2 regions of the Paenibacillus sp. Y660 genome follow, and region 1 is predicted to be linked to the other one. Evidence: riboswitches for the same ligand, from Rfam matches in the RefSeq annotation. Region 1 holds a riboswitch; the other holds the start of a gene.
What was found. A riboswitch is a leader RNA that binds a small molecule or an ion and turns the genes downstream of it on or off. The one in region 1 is predicted to bind thiamine pyrophosphate.

Region 1 (13,336 bases):
CCAGCTCCTCGACCGTTTTGGCGCTCGTCTGCTCCTTGCGTCCATTGATGATCAACGTCTTTTGCGCAAAATTATGTTCAGAAGCCAGCTCACAGCCAGCCGCATCCAGTCTCTCCAAGAAGGCGCGGCATACGCTTGCCGGAGCTGTATGGCCTACGATAGCGGAGACGGCACATATCCGCTTTGCTCCAGCAGCGAGCACGATATCCACATTGCCTAACGTAATGCCGCCAATCGCAACAAATGGGATCGTGATGTGCCGAGCTGCTTCTGTTACATAGCTAGTGGTGACAGCGGCGCGGCCTGGCTTCGTATTGGTTGGAAACACAGGTCCCACGCCAATATAATCAGCTCCGCTTTGCTCGGCCGCCAATGCCTGCTGCAAGCTATGCGTCGAAATGCCGATGATCCGATTCGGTCCGAGCAATGCTCTCGCCTCCGCAATAGGCATATCCTCTTGCCCTAGATGGACGCCGTCAGCATCCGTTTCCAGAACGATATCCGGGTAATCGTTGATAATGAAAGGAACATTATATTTTCGCGTTAATTGACGCAGCGCCTTGGCCTGCTCCAGCACTTCTTCCCTTGTTCCCGTCTTATTGCGAAGCTGTATGATCTGCGCACCGCCAATCAATGCCTGCTCCATGACATCTGCGACGAATTTTCCGGGATGATTGCTTTCCGCCGTAATGGCGTATAGCCGAAAATCGCGCCATTTTGGTCTACTCATTAATCATGCACGCCTCTCTATCGTCAGAATCATTTCTTTTTATATCAAATAAGCTTTGCAAAGCCTAATGGCATGCTCAGCATCCGCCGTTCCTTGCACGAGCACCCGTCCATCCGGAAAGAGAATGAGCTGTTCGCCGCATGGGAGCACTGCCTTTACTAAATAGCGATTAACCGTCAGCTTACAGCCCTGCACCCCTAACGACTTCTCTAATGCAGCCAGTTGGAGCGGCTTGCCTAATGTCACCTGTACCGTGTCTCTCCCGCATAGCACGGTAGAGCTGATGACAACCTCATCTTGTATGTCCTTTTCCAACATTGGCTTAGCAGCCCTTGCCGACCCTTCTTCATTGCCGCAATATGGACAGCAGGCGCTTCCGGCTGGCAGCAGCGATTCCCGGAGCCGGAACGACCATAAATCGACGCTTAGCCAGGTTTGGCGTATGGCTCCTTGATTGCCGGTGAGCCATTTGATCGCTTCGGCCGCTTGCAATGAAGCTACAAATTCTACGGCTGGCGCCAGCACGCCAACCGTATCGCAGGTATCTGCCTCGTTTTCCGAATCCTCGGCGCCAATCAAGCAGCGCAAGCATGAGGTTGCACCCGGAATGAGCGTTGCCTGCATTCCTTGCGCTCCTGCTACGCCGCCATATACAAATGGAATGCGCTGCTTGAAGCATAGTTCGCTAAGCAGAAGCCTTGTCGCAGCATTGTCTGTTCCATCAAGCACAAGATGGACGCCGCTTGCCAGCACAGCTGCATTCGCTGCGTTCACATCCGCCACAGTGGCAACGAGGCTCACGCTGCTGTTGATTTGCCGCAGCTTATTGGCTGCGGCAACTGCCTTGGGCATAACCGCAAGAGCGTCCGCTTCATCGAACAGCATTTGCCGCTGCAGATTGCTGGGCTCGACGAAATCCCGATCGACCAGTCTAACCTCGCCTACCCCCGCCCGAACCATATGCTGCGCAAGCGACGCGCCAAGCGCGCCGACGCCGACAATGAGAACCGACGACTTGGCCAGCTTGCGCTGACCATCCTCGCCGATTGCCGCAAATCTGGTTTGCCTCGAATATCGGTCGAAAAAAACCGGCTCGGTACCATTAGCCATAAATCATGCTCCCTGCCGCCTTGAACGCTTCCGACTTCTCCTTCATTCCCGCTTCAATCGCTTCAGTCGTTTCCATCCCGTTTTGCGCGGCGTACTCCCTAATGTCCTGAGTAATTCTCATGCTGCAAAATTTAGGGCCGCACATCGAACAGAAATGAGCGGATTTGGCCGCATCCGCCGAAAGCGTCTCGTCGTGGTACGCCATCGCGCGCTCGGGGTCAAGCGAGAGATGGAACTGATCACGCCAGCGAAATTCGAACCGCGCCTTGGACAAGGCGTCGTCGCGCAGCTTTGCTCTCGGATGCCCCTTCGCCAGATCGGCTGCGTGAGCCGCGATTTTATACGTAATAACGCCTTCCTTCACATCCTCTTTATTCGGAAGCCCCAGATGCTCCTTCGGCGTTACGTAGCACAGCATGGCTGTACCGAACCAGCCGATCATTGCAGCTCCGATTGCTGACGTAATATGGTCATAACCAGGTGCAATATCGGTCGTTAGCGGGCCTAGCGTATAGAAAGGCGCTTCATCGCAAACCTCTAACTGGCGATCCATATTTTCTTTGATCAGATGCATCGGCACATGGCCGGGACCTTCGATCATCACCTGCACGTCATGCTTCCAAGCGATTTTCGTCAGCTCGCCCAGCGTATCCAGCTCGGCAAATTGCGCGGCATCATTTGCGTCGGCGATCGAACCTGGTCTGAGCCCATCCCCGAGCGAGAATGACACGTCATAGGCTTTCATAATTTCGCAAATCTCTTCAAAATGCGTATACAGGAAGTTTTCCTTATGGTGTGCGAGACACCAAGCTGCCATAATCGACCCGCCCCGCGAGACGATGCCTGTAACGCGCTTAGCGGTGAGCGGAATGTAACGCAGCAGCACGCCTGCATGAATCGTAAAATAATCGACGCCCTGCTCCGCTTGCTCGATTAGCGTATCGCGAAATACTTCCCAGCTAAGATCCTCCGCTTTGCCGTTTACTTTCTCCAGCGCTTGATAGATCGGCACCGTTCCAACCGGAACCGGCGAATTGCGGACGATCCATTCCCGCGTCGTATGTATGTTTTTGCCCGTAGACAAATCCATAATCGTATCGGCTCCCCAGCGGGTTGCCCATGTCATCTTCTCCACTTCCTCCTCAATCGAGGAAGCAACCGCGGAATTGCCGATATTCGCATTGATCTTCACGTGAAAATGCCGTCCAATGATCATCGGCTCGCTCTCCGGATGATTGATGTTCGCCGGGATGATGGCGCGCCCTGCTGCGATCTCGCTGCGAACAAACTCTGCGTCCATTCCCTCGCGAATTGCGATATATTCCATCTCCGAAGTAATGATGCCCTTGCGGGCGTAATGCAGCTGCGTAACATTCTGACCGGCTTTCGCACGCAGCGGCTGTCTCACTAGGCCGGGAAACCGCTCTGCCCCCCGCTGTTTTTCCTTATCCTCCGTCAAGAATCCGTTGTCCTCCGGCTTTATTTCACGACCGTCATAATGCTCCACGTCGCCGCGCTCGTGAATCCATTCGCTGCGAAAGGTCGGCAAGCCGCGCCTTACATCTGTTTCTAAGCTCTCATCGGTATAAGGGCCGCTTGCATCGTAGACGCGTAACGGCTCGTTCGGCAGCTCCTCGCCATTTCTGCCTGAGCTTGCCTCCAAAGCAATTTCTCTCATCGGCACGCGGATGCTCTCTCTCGAGCCGGTGACATACACTTTACGGCTGCCCGGAAGGGGCGTTGTCATAATCGCCATAACAAAAAACCTCCTAATGGAATATGCAGAATTCCTCCTGGAGGCATACGCGAGCATATAAGAAAGTTTAACGCACCGCTAACCCACCCACGTATAATCGCTACGTGCACGGCATTCGCTGGAGCGTGAATGAACCAGCTGCACGCTCGCTCAGCGAGACTTGGCGCAGCCCGTTCAACATCAAAAAAACCGCTCCAGCGAGGGAGCGGTCGAAGTGTGTCGTCATGCGCGCAACATCAAACGAAGATTTCCTCCGGCTTGATGCAGCTTTGAAAGTCATTCCTTCCAGCTGGCGTTCCAGCTGGATTCGGCAGAGCTTTCACGCGCAGTTGCATAAACGCACAATCCCACTTTCCTACGCTGGCATAACCCAGATCAGGTTCAAAGGGACCAAAGCATTATGCTTTATCTCAGCCATGACGGCGCCCCTAGTGGATATCCTTGTTAGACTATAACGTTATGCGAAGAAGGGTGTCAACCCTATATTTAACATCCACATGCAAAATAGGACCAACTACATGCCGCTTTCCTTCATCAGCTTCACCCAGCGATCTGCCGTGTGCCGCCATGTGAAGGTCTGCTCGACTCGCTCTCTGCTGCGCTTGCCCAGCTTCTGCCGCAGCTGCTTATCCCGCAGCAGCAGATGCAGCTTTTCCCTCAGCTCCGTTTCAACGCGCGCTTGATTGACCAGATAGCCGGTCTCGCCGCTTCGGATAATCTCCTTCATTCCGCCGGCACGCGTAGCTATGACTGGAACGCCGCAGGACATCGCCTCCACATTGACGAGCCCGAATGCTTCCCTCTGCCCGGATGGAACGACCGCTACATCCGCTACCAGCATCCAGCCCGGCACCTCGGTATGCGGCACATAAGGCACGAACCGAACATGGCCTGGACATTTGCGCCCGAGTCTTTCAAGCATCCGCGCATACGCAGTTTTGCGATGCGAGCCATAAAACGGACTGCCGACGATGACGACAACAAGCTCGGGATGGCTCTTCACAAGCTGCGGGACAATTTTCAGCAAATGGTGTACGCCTTTAAGCGGAATGAGCCTTCCCATAAACAGCACCACTTTTTTACCGGTCAGACCTCTTTTTTTGCGCAAGCTCTCCCTTTTTGCAGCGCCTTCAGCGGAATACTGTGATGGAAAGCGTACCGTATCGACCCCTGGGTAAATGACTCGCATCTTAGATGAGACCTCGGGCACTTTGGACACGACGATTCGCCTAATAAACTCGCTATTCACAATGATTTTATCAGCAGCCTGCAAGCATTGGTGCAGCTTGGCAGGTGAGATATGATTCGGGGAAATAAAAGTGGAGGAATGCAAATAAAGCCAGACTCGTTTGCCTGGATTCATTTGCTTCATGGTCAGCACATATTGCGGACGGTTCTCCACGTCAATGACATGAGGAGAAAACCGCTGCACCGCGCGCCCAACATCATGAATATATCGCTGCTTGCTGCCGGCTGGAAACCGTTCACAAACAACACCTTTAAAATGTCCCTGACGGGGCAGCTTTTTGCTTAATTTTCCATAAATACGCGGCTCTGCATAAGGCATCAGCAATGGGGCGAATTTCTCAACCACCCGCTCAACCGAGCTGCTTCCTTGTGACGGAATTGGAAACGAGCCTGGGGTGACAATCGCTACTTTAATTGGTGCCATCTCTTCGGATGCCTCCTACATGATCTGCTTATTTTGCAGTATCATACGCTCCTAGAAATGTTTTTGACACGGCCCCTACACAGCCTAAAGCTTGAACTTCATTTGGAATAATCCTGCCTTGCGTGCCGCCATGTATATAATAACGACTAAGGGTCCAATAAATACGCCGATTACGCCAACCAGCTTGAAGCCCACATATAAGCTGATGAGCGCGGACAACGCCCCGATTCCGACGGAATCGCTAAGAATTTTCGGCTCCACGATGCGGCGGAACACTGTAATAACGAGGAAGAGCACGATAAGCCCGACACCCACATACATATTGCCTGTAAGCAACAAATAACTTCCCCAAGGGACAAGCACTGAGCCTGTTCCAAGAATCGGCATAATATCAACGATGATGATAAGCAATGCGATCGCCAGCGGATACTTCACATTAAGCACCAGCAAGCCGAGCAACGAAATAATGTATGTAAGAGCACTCAAAATAAACTGCGAGCGCAGAAAGCCGAAAATCGACTTTTTGAGATTGTTAAGCAAATCATTTACTTGCGGCTGCGACTTCTCTTCAAACAATGACAGGACGGTCTCCTTCATCGTATTCAGACTGAAGCTCATCATATATACCGCCACCAAGAAAACGATAAAGAAGATAAACATGCCAGGAATGCTGGAAGCGAACGCAATAACGGAATTAGACAAGGTGCCTACCATTTTGGTCAGCGTGCTCGTTAATCCCATTAGCCAGTTTTCCAGCGTTTCAATCGCATCGGGCGGAAAATTTTGATATAGCGATTGCACCTGCACCATAAGATCGTCAACCATTTCATTCGCATTTTCAAAATAGTTCGGCACTTTTTTGAAGAAAGCGATAAGCTCAGCTACAACTTTGACGCCAAGCAGCGCGATTAAGCCTATGAGAATAATTGTGAACAAGCTGCTTGATATCGTAGCCGCCACTAGCCGATTCATTCGAAACTTATTCATAAACATCTGATTAAGCGGCTCTAGAAAAATAGCTACAACAAGCGCGAGCAAGAACGGCGCTCCAACTGTAAAAAACAAGTAGAGCAGCAGCAATCCTAACCCGATAAATATGATTGTCTTGATCGACAACAGCTTCTCCTCCTCTCTCTTATTCTATATGTGTATTAATTCTCTATTAAGCCTAGCCTGAATAAATGGCTCTCCTGCACGCTAGTCGATTACCGCGCCGCGCTCATGGAAATCAACAGCCTTATAGTACATATCCTTAACGAGTAAATTCGGTCCGCAGCATGCTGCAGCGGGACAATGGCAATTCACGCTTTGGGCAAGTGAATGACCGAGCCATTTATCGAATAAATCCTCCAGCTTCGAGGTGCCAATGTTGCCAAAAGCAGGAACGTCGGAGAAATCTGTTACGAATACATCGCCTGAAAACAAATTGACGTTTAACCGATTGCGGCCGTCCGGATCGTTGCGAATCGTCACATTCGGCTCTTCCGTTAATCTTCTCAGCAGCTTGCGCTCGAGAGGGTTGTCGCTGCATTGGTAGAATGGCAGCGTTCCGAACAGCATCCAGATCGATTTGTCTCTCGCCTTCAGCAGCCTATCGATAGCCTCCAGCATTTGCCCGCGAGTAAGCACCGGCAAATCCTTCGCGAAGGAGCTTGGATACATCGGATGAACCTCATGCCGCTGACAGCCCATTTCCACGATCAGCTTATGGATTTCGTCGATTTTGTCATATGTTCTGTAATTGATCATCGATTCCGCAGAAACGAGTACGCCGGTCTCGCTGAGACGACGCGTATTGTCGATCATTCTTGCGTAAAGCTTGGTTGCTGCCTCTAGCGATACGTGATGCCCTGCTTTAGCAAATCCGATTTGGTGAAAATCTTCCGGAGACGTATAGTTAAATGAAATGTGCATAACGTCGAGATAAGGGGCAAGCTGCTCATAACGGCTATAAGGAAGCGTTACATTCGAGTTGATTTGAGAGCGAATGCCGCGGCTTCGGGCATATTGAAGCAGCGGTACCATATAGTCGCGTACCGTTCGATCAGAGAAGGAGGGCTCACCGCCTGTAATGCTGATCGTCTCTAAATGCTCCACTTCGTCCAGTCGGTCCAGCATCTGCTTAAGCGGCAGCTTGGCGGGTTCGGACATTACGAGTGTATCACCAACGGCGCAATGCTCGCACCGCATATTGCAGAGGTTCGAAACGGTCATTTCCACGCTTGTCAAACGATGTCTTCCATATTGCTGCAGCGAACGAATGGGATCCCACGGATCATTCATTGGCGATAATGCGGATAGCGGTCTACCCGTTTGTTGCAAATCTATTGTATTCATTTTCTTCAGCACCTGACTTATTATCTGGAATGAAACATTCTTGCTTTATTGTAATGCGAGGTTGCGAAGGAAGCAAATAAAACGAAGAAAAAGAAGAAAAAAGGAGCCCTCGGCTCCCCATGCTCAAAATCATTTAAATACCAGAGGCATGCTGTACATCAGTAGAGTCATCATTCACGCTTACGATCATCATCGTCAGCTGCTTCGACAAATCAACTTCATACGGGCTTGCAAGCTCTTCCCCAGCTTCATTATACAAAATGCGAACAATCGGCCTATGCGGATAAGAGTGATTAAGATCCGCGACAATACCCGATACGCCCGATTGCAGCTTAACCGTTATCCCGATTGGATAAATAGCGACCTTATCACGGAACAGCTGAACCATTTTTTGCTCATAGAGTGTTCCCGTTCCCGCGTACAACCGCTCAATCGCATCATGGGGAAGCATTGGCGAGCTATAGACCCGGTTTGTTGTCATCGCATCGTACGAATCAACAAGTCCGATCCACTTTGCATAATCATGAATCTCATTGCCCTTGATTCCGCGCGGATAACCGCTTCCGTCAATCCGCTCATGATGCTGGAAAGCACAGTGGGCTACCAGCAGCGGAAGGTTAGGCTCATCCTTCAATAGCTCGTAACCGATTTTGGCATGCTGCTTCATCGCCTCGAACTCCTCTTTCGAGAGGGATCCGGGCTTTCTTAGTACATCGATCGCAATTTGTGTTTTGCCGATATCATGCAGAAGCGCGCCCATGCCAAGCGTCGTAAGCTCATCCTTCGAGTATCCGTTCGACATGCCTAGCAGCGTCGTATAGACGCAAACATTCAAGGAATGCTGATACAAATAATGATCGACGGAGCTCATGTCCATCAGCATGATCATGGCGTCCTGGTGGCTAGATAGATCATCGATGATCATACTCATCATTTGCTTGAATGGCTGGGCGATGTAAGGATAGGTGACGCCCTTCTTCCGCTTCGGGCGATCCATCATCTCACGGAAACTTGTGCGAATTTCTTTGAGAGAGGACTTTAACGTTTCCTCGCTGATTAAGGAAGGCAGTACAATATCTTCCGTTCTCGGATCTGAAATATACACATATTGAATCCCGCATTGCTCCAAGCGGGAAATTAGACGATCAGACAACTCTATGTTTTCGCCAAGAAGGACGAGACCCTCCTGAGAAAATATTTTTTTGGCAAGCTTCATACCTGGCCTGCATTTCGCAATTGGCAACAAACGCATTTTCTCGGTCCTTCCCCATAAAAAAATATGCTAACTATTACATCGGAAAAAGCCGTTCGTAATGTTAATGTACGAGAAAAACGAGAAAACCGCAACCATTTTATACTATTTTTTCGACAAATTTTGTCGAAAAAGACAATGAATTTACTATTTCGTTACATCATTCCACCGCATTTGACGGCATTCGGCAATAGCGGAAAAATCTTGAAGCTGTTCGGCAATGACGTCTCGAATAAATTCAGGCAAATAATAGGTGGATTGAATGGCGTTGGCCAATGACACATAACCTGCCTTAAAGCTGAACATATCAATCGTGCCAAGCATATAAATCCGTTCATCTTCAAGCGGAGCCCCGTTTACAGCTGCTTGGATGAGCCTGTTCATTGGAGGCCTTGTTGAATCATAAGTGACGGTCAAGCCAGCAATGGCAAGCATGCCAAGCACTTCGCCGCGAAAGCCATAGCCTTTGATTGGCTTGTGTATAAATTCAGGCAGGAGCGATTGCTCCAGCGCTGTCCTTATGTCTGCTCCTGCGATCGTCATTTTGCATGGATTGATCGGCGACGGGCAGAGAGCATGCAATTCGCCTGCTGTCACGTCTCCATGCGCGAGGCCGCCAAGCAATTGACCCGCATTGACGATGCCAATCTCGGCATCCGCCCAGCGCCGCAAGCCAGCGGCTAGCAGGTTGGTGAGCGGCGATTCCCGGTCAATTCTGGCAGGCAGCGGTTCTGTAAGGTGCGCGACCACCCGGCTCAGTCGCTGCTGGCCCGAATTGCGATAGCTGCTAATGATGGCGGAAGCATCTGGATGCTCCTCAAAAGCGGACGTAGGCACGCACGCAGCGCGGAACTGAGGACGGGCAGATACCGAGTCGAACCCGATTTCTACCCGTCCGATGTACTCCCCGAACTTGCCGGCTGCGCAAATGGTCGTGTCGCCGATGACAATCGGTTCTTCTAATAAATGATGGGTATGCGCTCCCAAAATGAGATCGATACCCAGCTGCTTCTCCGCTATTAGACGATCCGAGGTTATGCCAAGATGAGACATCACGACCAAAACATCAACATGCTCTCTCAGCTTGAGAGCCTGCGCCTTCAACTCTTCAAAGGGATCTGAAACATGCCAGCCAAGCAGCGAATAAAAATCATTGTAAGCTGCAGTCACGCCTATGATCCCGATCCGCAGTCCATTTTTATCAATGATCGTGCTCGGAAGCAGCCAATCAGGTCGCTCGCCAGTTGCCGAATCGCGCATATTGGCACACACGACTGCAAAATTCGCGCGATTAACGTATGCGTCTGCTATCGTTTGAAAGGAATAAGTAAGTCCTTCATTATTGCCAAGAGTAATGACTTCATAGCCTGCATCATTCAACAGTTCTACATTTACGATTCCATCGCTGCCTTCCGTTTCTATCCGCATCCGATCCATATGATCGCCACAGTCGACGGTTAACACTTGGTCGCTGCCGTAGGTCCGCCGCTCCTCCGCGATGAAGGAAGCTATTTTGGCGGCATGCTCCAGACGGCTATGTATATCATTGCTATGAAGGAGCACTACCCGTGTATGAAAGTTGTCTGTCAAATTCATGCACGCCTCCTCATTGCTTCGTCTAAGCGCCGCAAAGTCGCTTTATCTGTTCTTACGCAATTCATCAGCAGAAAATGTATGCTTAAATCCATAAGTCGCTTCTTCTTGTTCAATTCCTGTATGATTCTCTATCTTAAGCTTGACAATACTTTTCACATTTAAGCATTTGCTGCTTCCGTTAGGCACATAAAGACGAATAGGCCCTGTCTTCTTCAAGGGCTCGCCGTCTAGCTGAAATAATACAGCGGCTTGATCAAGCTGCTCCCAAGGGATCTTAGCTTCAAAAGTATCCGCAGCCTCAACAATCAAATGAGTGGGCTTGATTGCTGCCCCAGCACCGCCAGCATGCCGGAGCCACCCCGAATACCAGCTATGCCAATCAAACGCTTCTCCTGCCGTCTCTGGCACTCTATCCGCTATTGAAAAGCTTGCTCCTGCAACTTTAGCCATCTCGGCTGGGCTTGTCATAGACAAGCCCAGCTCAAAATGCTCGATTATGATCTCTTGCATCGGTATTCTTCAGCCCCCTATTTGCGACATGCGTCTCTCCGTTGGCATGTGAGATAGAACGCCATCCGCCAGCTTTGCCGCCATCTCATGATTTTCCGGCTTGATATCCATCGCTCTAAGCAGCAAGCGCTGCATTTCTTCAGGATGGCCGAAGGCATGCTTCACATTCAATTCATCCACCCAATAAAGGCATGGCTTAATTGAACCGTCAGCCGTTAAGCGCAGCCGATTGCAGTTGCTGCAGAAATGATCGCTTATCGGGTGAATGAGTCCGAATGAACCTCGTCCGCCCTCCATTTGCCAGTCGTCGGAAGGTCCGTTGCCGTGCACATTAGGCCCGCGGCTAATCGCATAACCCTCTTGCTCCGCTACTTCCAGTACGCGGGAAAGCGGCAAATAATGCTTTTTCCAATTTTCATCGGCATGACCAATCGGCATATATTCTATAAATCTGACATGCATCGGCTGCTCGTAGGCAAGCTTAAGAAATGCGGCAATTTCGTCTTCGTTGACTTCCTTTAGAAGCACGCAGTTCAGCTTGATTGGATCGAATCCTGCTGCTGCAGCTGCTTCGATTCCCTCCATCACTCGTTTTAATTCTCCACGTCTCGCAATAAAGCGAAATCTAGCAGAGTCTAACGTATCCAAACTTATATTAACGCGATTCAAGCCTGCTGCTCGAAGCGCTTCTGCTTGCTTGGCCAGAAAAATAGCATTGGTCGTTAATGCAATATCACGAATGCCGGAAATGGCAGATAATCGGCTAATCAAGCCGTCCAAACCAGGGCGAATCAGAGGTTCTCCGCCCGTAATGCGCAGCTTTGTAATGCCAAGCGCCGCACCGGCTTCGACCACCTCTACAATTTGATCGTAGGATAACAGATTTTCAGATTCCGTGAATTCCATTCCTTCCTCAGGCATGCAATACAAGCATCGCAAATTACATCGATCGGTTACTGAAATCCGCAAATAATCGTGTACCCGTCCAAAACGATCCGTCAATGTCGGCATGAATCTCACTTCCTTTCTGTCTACGTATCAGCATAACATTTTTTTTAGATTTATGATATTCTATAAACAGCTTTGAGCCTAAATGATGAGAGGTTTTATACCATGAAATATAGTTGGTCAATCAAACTATTTGCCGGTCTTCCCGAGCGTCTCGGAGTCCCGTCCATAACGCTGCAATCCGGTGTTGATCGGATGAGTGCAGCCGAGCTGAAAGCTGCCATTTCTGCTGAATTTGCAGATCATAAAGCATTAATTCATATTTCGTTTATTGCCCGAAACCATGCCTACGCATCCGAGGATACGATTCTGCATGCATCGGATGAGCTTGCTCTGCTTCCCCCAGTCTCCGGCGGTGAGGAGCAGCAGAAGCCTGTCCGAGATGCTGCTCCGCGATTTGTCGTAACTTCCGGAGTCATTAGCACAGATGATGTGCTTGCTAAAGTTATTGTGCCTGAGCACGGCGCTGCCATCGCTTTCGTTGGAACAACGCGCGAATGGACGCATGGTCAGCGTACAGTCAGGCTGGAATATGAGGCCTACGCTCCAATGGCCGTTGCGACCATGCAGCAAATCGGCGATGAAATCGCTGAGCGCTGGCAAGGCGCTCTGTGTGCGATCAGCCACCGCATTGGAGTAGTCGGTTTAGCGGAGACCAGCGTCGTTATCGCGGTATCGTCACCACATCGAGATAGCTGCTATGAGGCGAGCAGATATGCCATTGAACGTCTAAAACAGATCGTGCCTATATGGAAAAAAGAGATTTGGGAGGACGGCTCCGAGTGGAAGGGTCATCAGCTCGGACCTTGGAACCCTACTGAACAGTTATCCGATTTTTAACGTAATTATGACTTCATGAAGCTCTTAAGGAGATTAATTGAGATGAAACAACCAAATAAAGAAGGCCAGGAAACAACAGTCTCCCCAGCATCAGCTTCTTCAAGCGCTGCTCGCTATGCAAGGCAAATCCGGTTCACGCCAGTTGGAGAACAAGGACAGCAGCAGCTTGCAGGCAGTCGCGCAGCTGTTGTTGGAATGGGAGCACTTGGCTCCGTCATCGCTCAGCATCTCGTAAGATCAGGCGTCGGATACGTTCGAATTATAGACCGGGACATTATTGAATGGAGCAATCTGCAAAGACAGATGCTTTATACGGAGCAGGACGTGCTCGCTCTTCTCCCCAAAGCGGAGGCTGCCGCCGCACATTTGCGAGCGATTAACAGCTCCGTTGCGGTTGAGCCCGTCGTAGCCGATTTGACAGCAGTAAATGCCGAGAAATTGCTTGAAGATGTTGATGTCATTATTGACGGCAGCGACAACTTTTCCGTAAGATATCTTATTAATGATTATAGTGTGAAAAATAGC
Region 2 (6,408 bases), on a different contig from region 1:
TAGAGATGACATTGCCATTGAGCAAAAAGAAGGGGAGCTTCCTACGACCTTTGTCGATGGACGGAATCTCTTATTTCTCACCTTCGCGGCAGTGCTGGCAAAGCAGCTTGGCGCGAAGCATATCGTAACCGGCGTGTGCGAAACGGATTTTAGCGGCTATCCGGATTGCCGGGACATATTCGTGAAATCGTTGAATGTAACGCTGAATTTGTCCATGGATTATCCTTTTGTCATCGATACGCCGCTCATGTGGCTGAATAAAGCCGAGACATGGGAGCTTGCCGAGACGCTCGGCGCGTTTGAATTCGTACGGGAGCGGACGCTCACCTGCTATAACGGCATTGTTGCTGAAGGCTGCGGCGAATGCCCGGCATGTGTGCTTCGAAGAAATGGACTTGACGAATATTTGGTCAAACGGAATCAGGGAGTGAAACAATAATGCTGCAGCAGATCTATCCAGCAGCCGTGCACCCTTATAGCTATGAGCTGAACAAGGATTTTCAGTTCGCAGCGGCCCATTTTGTACCAGCCGAGGAAGCCGGCAAATGCCGTCAGCTGCATGGGCATACGTATTTTGCCAACGTCACGGTAGCCGGTGATGAGCTTGATACGGCAGGCTTTCTAGTCAATTTCGCGATCATTAAGCAGCTTATTCATGATCGGTTCGATCATACGCTTCTCAATGACGATAAGGAATGTTTCAGCGACACGCAGCCGGAGCGTTTTCCCACGACTGAGGTTGTGGCGCGTACGATTTGCGAGATCGTTCAGCGCTATTTGGACGGTACGGTGAATCGTCCGCAGTGCGTTCAGGTTTATCTCCGTGAAACGCCGACAAGCTACTGTATTTACCGTCCTAAGAGAAAGGCGGATTCGAATGCAAGCAACTAAACGGATTCCCGTCTTGGAAGTATTCGGTCCAACTGTACAAGGCGAAGGCATGGTTATTGGCCGGAAGACGATGTTCGTTCGTACCGCAGGCTGCGACTACAGCTGCTCTTGGTGCGATTCCGCGTTTACTTGGGACGGAAGCGCGAAAGCAGATATTCGCATGCTGACAGCGAATGAAATTATAGAGGAATTAACGGCAATCGGCGGAAGCGCATTTGAGCATGTGACGATCTCAGGCGGCAATCCCGCGCTGCTGCCGCAGCTGGGCGTTTTTATTGAAGAGCTGCATGAGCGGGGAATTAGCGTTGCGTTGGAGACGCAGGGCAGCCGATGGCAGAATTGGTTTTGGACCATTGACGAGCTGACCTTGTCGCCTAAGCCGCCAAGCTCCGGCATGAAGACGGATTGGCAGGTGCTGGACGATATCGTATCCAAGCTGAACGAGCGGGCATCAAGCTTTTGCTTGAAGACGGTCGTCTTCGATGATGAGGATCTTGCATATGCGACCACCGTTCATTTGCGTTATCCGAAGGTTCCCTTTTATTTGCAAGCTGGAAATGGTCAGTTGCAGGAAACGGAGCCGCAGCGTATGCTTCCTTATTTGGTGGAGCGTTATGAATGGCTGATCGAGCGCGTGATGCCGAATGCGGATTTGAAGCGGGTTCATGTGCTGCCGCAGCTCCATACCTGGGTATGGGGCAATAAGAAGGGCGTTTAATAGAAAGGAAAGGCGGAGACGAGCATGGAAGGAAGAAGCAAGGAAGAGCTGAACGGCGTGACGCTGCTAGGCAATCAAGGAACGCAATATTTGTTTAACTATTCGCCGGAAATTTTAGAAGCATTCGATAATAAGCATCCGAACCGCGATTATTTCGTAAAGTTCAACTGTCCAGAATTTACAAGCCTTTGTCCCATGACGGGGCAGCCTGATTTTGCAACCATTTATATTTCCTATATTCCCGGCAGCAAAATGGTAGAGAGCAAGTCGCTCAAGCTGTATTTGTTCAGCTTCCGCAACCATGGCGATTTCCATGAGGATTGCATGAACATCATTATGAATGATTTGATTGCGCTCATGAACCCAAGATATATCGAGGTTTGGGGCAAATTCACGCCGCGCGGAGGCATATCCATCGACCCTTATTGCAACTGGGGCCAGCCTGGCACCAAATATGAGCAAATCGCGGAGCATCGCCTCATGAACCATGATCTTTATCCGGAGAAAGTGGACAATCGCTAGATTGAGCGTGCAATAACCCATTTCACCCGCCTAAAGTCTAGGCAGCGATCATACCTGAAGTCCATTCCTTTTCTTTTTCATTGACCTATACTGTTGAATAGAAAGGCCAATGAATATGTGAGGAAATGAGTGGAACGACTATGATCAGAAACGTGATATGTATGTCAGTGCTGCTTTGCACGATAGCAGCGGCACTTACGAGCTTTGGCATGGTACCCGAAAGAGTCCATGCTGCTGCGACAGAAGAACAAGCTGTGTATGCCGAATTAAATCGCTATATCGAGTCGGCGATGAAGAAGTACAACATTCCAGGCGCAGCGATTGGAGTCGTTAAGAAGGATTCCCCGCTGTACATAAAAGGCTACGGAACAGCGGATTCCAAGAACACACCGATTACGCCGCAAACGCCGTTTATTCTCGGATCGACAAGTAAGTCATTTACAGCGCTGGCTGTCATGCAGCTTGTAGATGAGGTAAAGGATGAGCTGGATGCGCCTGTGCAGCGATATTTGCCGGATTTCAGCATCTCTGATCCAAACGATTCAGCCATCAAGCTTCATTTTATTTCAATAGGACTCTTCCATTTGATTCTGCCTATTGCCTTGATCGTATTGCCAGGTCTACTCGATGCGTCTTGGAAGCTGATGTTTGCGTTTGTTCCAGGCATTACGCATCTTCTGTTTGTCTCATCGATTGTGCTGCTTGCAGTTGGCACGGCGAGATTGGTCTTGCTCTTCAGAAGCTTAAGCTTACAAACGCATACATTCGTTAATTAGGGTGAAAAAGCTAACGCCGTTTCCTTACCAGAAGCGGCGTTTTCTTTGTTCTAGATCTGTCTCGCGTCTTGCAGCCTGCGCCGATAGGCAAAATGATTCGTAGGCCCGTGGCCGCTGCCGAACCCAAGCTGATCCTCAATCGCAGCTTGAATAAAGGCTTTGGCTGTTCTAATCGCATCGGGAACTGTTTTTCCTTGCGCAATTTCAGCGGTAAGTGCTGCCGAGAATGTACACCCTGTACCATGAGTATGCCGAGTATCGATTCGTAGGCTCTCCAAATAATCGAAACGTTCACCATCATAAATGAGGTCGACGAGCTGTGAGCAGCCCGAGTCGTGGCCGCCTTTGATAACGACATAACGAGAGCCTTGCTGGAACAAGATTTTCGCTGCTTCCTCCCGTTCGCTGAGCGTGCGGATAGCCATCCGTGCAAGCAACTCTGCCTCCGGAATGTTTGGCGTCGTCACGAGCGCGAGCGGCAGCAAATGCTTGATGAGAGCTTGAATAGCTTCCTGCTGCAGCAGGGAAGAGCCGCCTTTGGCAACCATAACAGGATCAATGATCAAGTTCTGCCACTGATATTGCTTTATTTTTGCGGCTACAATTTCAATGATTTCGCTGCTGAACAGCATGCCCGTCTTGAGCGCGGCAGGTGTCAGATCCTCGCCAATCGAATCAAGCTGTCTTCTGACGGCAGCAGCCTCCATCGCATATACGCCTTGGACGCCGAGCGTGTTTTGGGCAGTAACCGCGGTAATGACTGACATGCCGTAGGCGCCAAGCTCTTGAAACGTTTTCAGATCAGCTTGAATGCCTGCGCCGCCGCCGCTATCCGAGCCTGCAATCGTTAACGCTTTATATACTTTCATCGACTCATCTCCCCGTAAACGAATAAAGACCCACTCATTTCCGAAAGGAAATGAGCGGGTCTAACGATCATACAAGGCTTGCGCGCGTGAATGAATGCTGTTTCTGCTCCACTTCCCTCCGCTGGAATGATCCAGATCAGGTTCAAAGGGTCCGGAGCATGCGCTCCATCTCAGCCGTTAGACTCCCCTAGTGAAATAAATTGGTCCATATTCAATTTGTATTTTTTCTACTATAGCATACACTGGAAAGATGTAAACCATAATTATCCGAAAAGGCGTTGAACTAATGAAAAATTTACTCGTTACGGGCTATCGCGCGCATGAGCTTAATATTTTTAGCCAGAAGCATGAAGGCATCGTTTATATTAAAAAAGCGTTGACGGGCAAGCTGGTGCCGCTCATAGAGGATGGTCTCGAATGGGTGATTACGCCAGGCCAGTACGGCGTTGACCTTTGGGCTTGCGAGGTCGTGATCGCGCTCAAGGAGATGTATCCTCATCTGCGGCTTTCGATTATTTCCGCATACGCTAATCCGGAAGAGAAGTGGAAGGACGATAAAAAGGAATTTTATCAGCAGGTGCTAAAAGGGGTCGATTATTACGCTTCCGTCAGCAATCAGCCATATAACGGGATTTGGCAATTTACGGCGCGGGACGAGCTGCTGTTTCGCAGAACGGACGGCATTTTGCTCGTTTACGACGAGGATGCAGGCGAAGGCAGTCCGAAGTTTTTTAAAGAACGGGCGCTGAAGAAGCAGCAGGCAGAAGGCTACGAATATATAAGCATTAGCTCGGAGGATATCCAAAGCATCGCGGATGATGACAATCTGTATTCCGAGCATTCATGATGGTTACAAAAAAATACGAAACTTATGATTTGACAAATCATAGGTTACCCGTTATTATCTGATTAGATAAATATCTAATTAGATAAATGTTAAATTTAAAACAAAGGGGGAATAAAAATATGCAGCTGGATAAGGTTGTGGCTTATCATAAGGCGCTGGCTGATGCGACGAGAATTAAGCTGTTGATCATGCTGGCAGAAGGCGAGCTTAACGGGCAAGAGCTTGCAGAGAAGCTAGGCGTTACGCCAGCAACGGTCACGCATCATGCGACTAAGCTGCGGGAGGCCAGCTTAATTAATGAGCGCAGAGAAAAGAATACGATTTATTTTTCGCTGAACCATTATTTTATTAAGAGCAACGCCAGCGCTGCGGAGCAGCTCATCTATCGGAATGCGGGAATGGAGAGGGGATTGGAGAGTATGGAGGAAAGCAGCAAGCGTCTAAAGGAATCGGTTATCCGCAATTTTTTTACGGCGGAGGGAAAGCTGAAGCATATTCCCGCCCAGCATAAGAAAAAACTGATCGCGCTTCAGCATATCGTATCGCACCTGACGAGAGGGCAAAAGTATACGGAAAAGGAAATAAACGCGTTTATTAAAGGCTTCCATGACGATTTCGCTACGATCCGGCGGGAATTTATTATGCATCAATTCATGTTTAGAGAAAACGATATTTACGAACTGAACCCGCAAGAAATGTGGGCGAAATGGGAGACATTAGCTTAAAGCTGGCGGAAAAATTAAATATACCTGTTTTGTGCCTGTAAAATTTGGAGCAATCGGGCTAAGATGAACGTATTCCATCCATTAAGGGAGCTGTTCGATTGTCTGATAGAGGTGAACTTGTTTCACAGGTGCTGATTACTGCGGAGAAGCTTGGGTTTACGGACATTGATCCCGTTATTTTAAGTGAAGGCGGAAATTTGATCATTCATTTGGCTCCTCATGCGATTACTGTTCGAGTGGCTGTTGTTCTTTCTGAGAAAAACGCAGAGCTTGCACATGATATTCTCGAGCGCGAGCTGCAGGTGGCCAATCATTTGCACCATAATGGCGTACCAGTACTGCTGCCGATTCCAAATGCAGGACCTCATCGTGTTGGGAGCAGGTGGGCGACATTTTGGCATTACGCGCCTCCTGCACCATTGGAGCCGCTTTCGCCAAGCGAGGCAGTTGAACTCGTTAATGCTCTTACCTTAGCGATGAGTGGCTTCACTGCGTGTACCATCCCTGTTCTCGGTGTATGGGAAAGGGCCTATGAGTCGGCTTCAAGGCTCATTGAACAGACAGATCCTCGTATCCAAGCTTTGCTGGCGATTTTTTGGGAGATAGACAACCAAATGCGAAGGCTTGAACCTGAAGCTCTGATGCCGGCTCATGGAGATGCGCATGCCCGAAACTTGCTCCCGAGTCCAGAAGGCTGGAAATGGATCGATTTTGAGGATGTATGCTACATGCCGGCTTATTGGGATCTAGCCTCTTATGTCAGTAATCTTGTCTTATTTGGCGGATTACAAGAGCCAACCTACGCATACATGATGAGCAGTACGGAAATCATTGCCGGCCAACCGTCGTTTTCGTTCGCCCTTACGGCAAGGACCCTTGCGGCTACTGTATCCAACCTGGATTTAGCTTTGGCAGGAGATGGGGATTTGGCATTTGCATTCAAGCAGCTGGAGCATGCAGAGCCATTTCTACGTCGAATTAATCCAAGCCTAATGCTTCCCAATGCATAGCAAAAAAGGGGCTGTCTCAAAAGGACTAAACTTGAAATGGCGGTGCATGG

Region 2: it holds a riboswitch for thiamine pyrophosphate, as region 1 does, so the genes downstream of both, thiD (bifunctional hydroxymethylpyrimidine kinase/phosphomethylpyrimidine kinase) here and thiC (phosphomethylpyrimidine synthase ThiC) in region 1, are expected to answer to the same signal.

What each region holds. Positions count from the first base shown of each region.
Region 1 covers NZ_JBXBBJ010000007.1:13,038-26,373, reverse strand. The annotation lists gene thiE (thiamine phosphate synthase) at 1-730, opposite strand, end outside; gene AC2TDN_RS10490 (ThiF family adenylyltransferase) at 770-1,840, opposite strand; gene thiC (phosphomethylpyrimidine synthase ThiC) at 1,833-3,596, opposite strand; TPP riboswitch at 3,932-4,036, opposite strand; gene AC2TDN_RS10480 (glycosyltransferase family 4 protein) at 4,111-5,268, opposite strand; gene ytvI (sporulation integral membrane protein YtvI) at 5,353-6,384, opposite strand; gene yfkAB (radical SAM/CxCxxxxC motif protein YfkAB) at 6,466-7,605, opposite strand; gene AC2TDN_RS10465 (HD-GYP domain-containing protein) at 7,739-8,857, opposite strand; gene AC2TDN_RS10460 (bifunctional metallophosphatase/5'-nucleotidase) at 9,005-10,453, opposite strand; gene AC2TDN_RS10455 (hypothetical protein) at 10,496-10,963, opposite strand; gene moaA (GTP 3',8-cyclase MoaA) at 10,973-11,974, opposite strand; gene AC2TDN_RS10445 (molybdenum cofactor biosynthesis protein) at 12,077-12,811, shown strand; gene AC2TDN_RS10440 (ThiF family adenylyltransferase) at 12,854-13,336, shown strand, end outside.
Region 2 covers NZ_JBXBBJ010000036.1:24,484-30,891, forward strand. The annotation lists gene queC (7-cyano-7-deazaguanine synthase QueC) at 1-439, shown strand, start outside; gene queD (6-carboxytetrahydropterin synthase QueD) at 439-891, shown strand; gene queE (7-carboxy-7-deazaguanine synthase QueE) at 878-1,609, shown strand; gene queF (preQ(1) synthase) at 1,634-2,131, shown strand; gene AC2TDN_RS24325 (serine hydrolase domain-containing protein) at 2,272-2,907, shown strand; gene thiD (bifunctional hydroxymethylpyrimidine kinase/phosphomethylpyrimidine kinase) at 2,958-3,776, opposite strand; TPP riboswitch at 3,873-3,975, opposite strand; gene AC2TDN_RS24335 (SLOG family protein) at 4,063-4,623, shown strand; gene AC2TDN_RS24340 (DUF2087 domain-containing protein) at 4,743-5,348, shown strand; gene AC2TDN_RS24345 (phosphotransferase) at 5,447-6,358, shown strand.